DNA from 2 places in the Alterinioella sp. B-7 genome. Region 1 is predicted to be linked to the other one. Evidence: riboswitches for the same ligand, from Rfam matches in the RefSeq annotation. Region 1 holds a riboswitch; the other holds the start of a gene.

Region 1 (2,196 bases):
TAGGCGCGGCGCTTTCACTTTGCGCGGTCATCGGGACCTCTCCCTGTACCGCTTCACCACCCTGGCAGGCAAATCCTAACAAACCATTGCTTTCATTTTGCTGAAAATACCTCGGGGTCCGGGGCAGAGCCCCGGCGGGTCGGATTGCCGAAGGCAATTCGAAGCCAAAGTCAAAACTCCACCCCCTTCTGCCCCTTGATCCCGGACCGGAACGGGTGCTTGACCAATGTCATCTCGGTCACAAGGTCAGCCAGGTCGATCAGGTCGTCCTTGGCGTTCCGACCGGTCAGCACCACATGCGTCATCTCGGGTTTTTCCTCCGCCAGGAACCGCACGACCTCGGCCAGATCGAGGTAGTCATAACGCAGCGCGATGTTGATCTCGTCCAGCAGCACCATCCGAATCGCGGGATCGCGGATCAGCTCCTTCGCCTTCTCCCACCCTTTCTCCGCCATCTCGATATCGCGGGTCTTGTCCTGGGTTTCCCAGGTGAAGCCCTCGCCCATCGCGTGAAACTGGCACAGATCGCTGAAATTGCCCTCCAGCAGCCGCCGCTCGCCGGTATCCCAGGCCCCCTTGATGAACTGCACCACGGCGCAGGGCATCCCATGCGCGATGCAGCGCAGGATCATGCCGAACCCGGAGGAGGACTTGCCCTTGCCCGGTCCGGTATGCACGATGATCAGCCCCTTCTCACCCTCCTTCTTCGCCATGATCTTGTCGCGCGCGGCCTTCTTCTTGGCCATCTTCTGCGCATGGCGGTCTTCGTCGGAAAGCGGTGTGTCGGTCATCTGGCGTCATCCTCATGCTTGACAAAGGGCTCGGTGATGGAGCAGGTGCGTAGCCGTGCTGGTTCCTGTCTTAGGACAGGCGAAGAGGGAATGCGACAGGCTTTGCGACCGATCACCGGTGGAAAGCCGCAAGCGCAGCCGCCCCCGCGACCGTGACCGGAGAATGGCCCCCGTATCCCACTGGCATCGACCGGGAAGGGTGAGGGGTCGCCGGGGCATCGCTCCGATATCCGCAAGCCGGGAGACCTGCCAGCACGGGACGGATGGATGAAGACCGCGCGAACGGGGTGTTTCGGGCTGGCTTTGGGGGCATGTGGCCAATTCGCCCCCGGCTGGCTTTTCCCCTTTTCCCGCATCGACCAAAGGGGGCCCGCGCATGGCTCAGGTGACACTCACGGTCTGCACGACCTGCCGCAAGACGGTGGATGGTACCCGCGTGGCCGAGGAGCCGCGCCCGGGCCTGCGCCTCTATGAGGCCCTCCGCGCCGCCGACCTGCCCGAAGGCGTGCGCGTGATCGGCAATGAATGCCTCTCCGCCTGCGACAATGGTTGCTCGCTGGTGCTGTCGGGTGGGCCCGAACGCTGGACCTATATCTACAGCCATCTCGATCCCGACGCCCATGTCGACGAGATCCTCCAGGGCACCGCGGCCTATGCCGCTACGCCGGACGGCATCGTCCCCTGGCGCGAACGCCCCGTCATCTTCCGCAAGCAAAGCCTTGCCCGTATCCCCCCGCAAAAGGACTGAGCCGATGTCTGAGCTTTCCAAGATCCCCGTCACCGTCATCACCGGCTTTCTGGGCGCGGGCAAGACCACGCTCATCCGCCACCTGATGGCGAACCCGCAGGGCAAGCGTCTGGCGGTCCTGGTCAACGAATTCGGCACGGCGGGCGTCGATGGCGATATCCTGAAATCCTGCGCCGATGAAAACTGCCCCGAGAATAACATCGTGGAGCTTGCCAATGGCTGCATCTGCTGCACCGTGGCCGATGATTTCATCCCCACGATCCAGGCGCTGATGGCCCTGCCGGAGACGCCCGAGCACATCCTTATCGAGACGAGCGGTTTGGCCCTGCCCAAACCGCTGCTCAAGGCCTTCGACTGGCCCGCGATCCGCAGCCGCATCACCGTCGACGGCGTCATCGCGCTGGCCGATGCCGAGGCCGTGGCGGCGGGCCGCTTCGCCCCGGATGTGGACGCCGTGCAAAAGCAGCGTGAGGCCGATGACAGCCTCGATCACGACACACCGCTTGGCGAGGTGTTCGAGGATCAGATCTCCTGCGCCGATATCATCCTGCTCTCCAAGGCCGATCTGGCCGGCGCGGACGGGCTGGCCAAGGCGAAAGCCGTGATCGAAGCCGAGATGCCGCGCAAGGTGCCGCTGATCGCCATGACGGAAGGCGT
Region 2 (2,196 bases), on a different contig from region 1:
GAGCAGTGGCAGAACCCGGTAATGGCAGGTGGTGCGCCCGTCCAGCCAGCCGGGCTCCAGCGCCTCACGCCCGCCCCCGAAGGAATGGATCACAAGCGGCAGGGCAACCTGGTCAAGCCACGGGTCCATGACCTGGCAGACCAGTTCCTCGGGCGGGTTGTCGCGGATCTCCAGCGCGTAATGCAGGAAACGTTCGCCGAATACGTGCGGGCAGGTGTAGTAGAAGAACCCGGCGTTGAAATAGAGGTAGCGGCGCCAGTATTCATCGGGCTGGCTTTCATCCAGCGAGCTGTTGAAATCCAGCCCGAACCGATCATAGAGCGATTTCCAGATCGCCCCGTAGCCCGGCCCGTAAAGCTCGATCTGCGGCCAGGTGCCTTCCACCTTCAGCGAGGCGGAGGGGCGGTCGAAATCGAAGGGCACCTGCGCGATGTCGTCCAGCACCAGCGTATCGGTATCGAAGAACACGAAAGGCTCGCCCTTGGGCAGGGCCGTCAGCATCTCGATCTTGTTGCCATAGGGGTAGTCCTGCCCGAAATGGCGCGCCTCGAAGGGCACGATCTCGACCTTGAGCCGCTCCAGCAGCGCGCGCACCTCACCGTCGCCCATCTTCGGGTTGCCGGACCATTTCGGCCCCGGCTGCGGCTCGGCGACGAAAAGCCTGCCCTTGAATTTCGGATTGGCGGCGCGAAACGAGGCTGCGAAAAGCGCCGCCTCATATTGCAGCCGCCCGTTCTGGCCGACGACGACGACGTTGAAATCCTTGCGGTTTGCCATGCTGCCCGGCCCGTTCTGCCTTGTGCTTTTGCGCCACTCTACCCGTGCGGGCGCGCGCAATCCACGCCAAATCGGGGCCGATTGCGCCTTGACCCGGCGGCCCAAATCGCGTGTTGTCGCCCGCGATGGTTTCCCGGCGGTTGAGCGTGCCGCAGGGGATGAAAAGGGAATACGGTGAGGAGGAGCCAAAGCGCGCCGAATCCGTAACTGCCCCCGCAACTGTAAGCGGCGAGCGCGGCCAGATATGCCACTGGAGGAGATCTCCGGGAAGGTTGGCCCCGCGCGACTACCCGCGAAGTCAGGAGACCTGCCATCACCTGGTTGAAACGTTTCGGGCGGGGTGCCCGGGGGAGACAGTCGATGGCGATCCAGTTGCTTTCCTGTTTGCGCGCAGCGCCCCGTTGGGGTGCAGGATGCAGGCAACGCTTTATCTGATCTCTCAGGCTTATGTCAGCGCCGGACGGCTGGCGCGGATGAGCGGGAGATTGCTGGCCGAAACGCCGGGCAAGGCCGCTGTCGTGCGGCTGGAACGCGAGGGCGCGGGGCTGTGGCGCGCGCTGGATGACCTCGCGGGGCAGGGCGCGCGCGAGATCACGCTGCGCCCGCTCGGCCTGCCGATGTCGCAAAGCCTCTTGGCCTGGCTGCCGGGGGCGGCGGGGGAATGGCTGTCGCGGGCCGAAAACGCGGGCGTGACGCTCTTCATGGCCGAGGACGCGGCGGCGGATGAGGCGGTGCTGACAAGCATCGCAACCGCCAAACCGTCCCGCGTCGCCATCCCGCCCGACCCGCAAGGCGCAAGGGGCAAGGGCTGGGACGCGCCGCCCGCGCATCGCCACCATATCCTTGTCTGCACCGGCCCGCGCTGCCACCTGCGCGATGCGCCGGATCTCGCCGCGCTGCTGAAATCCGAGATCGGGCGCGCGGGGCTGGATCGCGATTGCCTCGTCACCACCACGGGCTGCCTCTTCCCCTGCAATGCGGGGCCGTCCCTTGTCGTCTATCCGCAAGGCGACTGGTTCTCGCTGCCCGATGCCGATGCCGTGCGCGCCTTCGTCCAGACCGTTCTGCGCGGCGGCGCACTCCTTCCCCGATACCAGACCTTCAGCCGGAAAGACTGCCATGAACCCGTTTAAACCCACCCTCCTGATCGCCGCCATGCTGGCCGCACCCACGCTTGCGCAGGAAGCCGTGGTGCAAAGCTGCGGCGGCACATTCGCCTATGACACCGCCCCCACCCGCGCCATCACGCTGAACCAGCAGGCGACCGAGGTGATGCTGGCGCTTGGGCTCGAACGCTCCATGGTCGGCACCGCCTATATGGACGACGCGATCCTGCCGCAGTGGCTGCGCGCCTATGACTCTGTCCCGGTCCTCTCCGAGCGCTACCCGGCGCGCGAGGTGGTGCTGTCGGCGGAGCCC

Evidence for each region. Region 1 has a riboswitch for cobalamin ahead of AC13C7_RS09345 (DUF1636 family protein). Riboswitches for the same ligand answer to the same signal wherever they lie in the genome.
Region 2: it holds a riboswitch for cobalamin, as region 1 does, so the genes downstream of both, AC13C7_RS12790 ((2Fe-2S) ferredoxin domain-containing protein) here and AC13C7_RS09345 (DUF1636 family protein) in region 1, are expected to answer to the same signal.

What each region holds. Positions count from the first base shown of each region.
Region 1 covers NZ_JBSXNT010000031.1:210,630-212,825, forward strand. The annotation lists gene cobO (cob(I)yrinic acid a,c-diamide adenosyltransferase) at 171-791, opposite strand; cobalamin riboswitch at 834-1,059, shown strand; gene AC13C7_RS09345 (DUF1636 family protein) at 1,168-1,539, shown strand; gene cobW (cobalamin biosynthesis protein CobW) at 1,544-2,196, shown strand, end outside.
Region 2 covers NZ_JBSXNT010000033.1:178,698-180,893, forward strand. The annotation lists gene AC13C7_RS12785 (hypothetical protein) at 1-777, opposite strand, end outside; cobalamin riboswitch at 887-1,106, shown strand; gene AC13C7_RS12790 ((2Fe-2S) ferredoxin domain-containing protein) at 1,191-1,910, shown strand; gene AC13C7_RS12795 (ABC transporter substrate-binding protein) at 1,897-2,196, shown strand, end outside.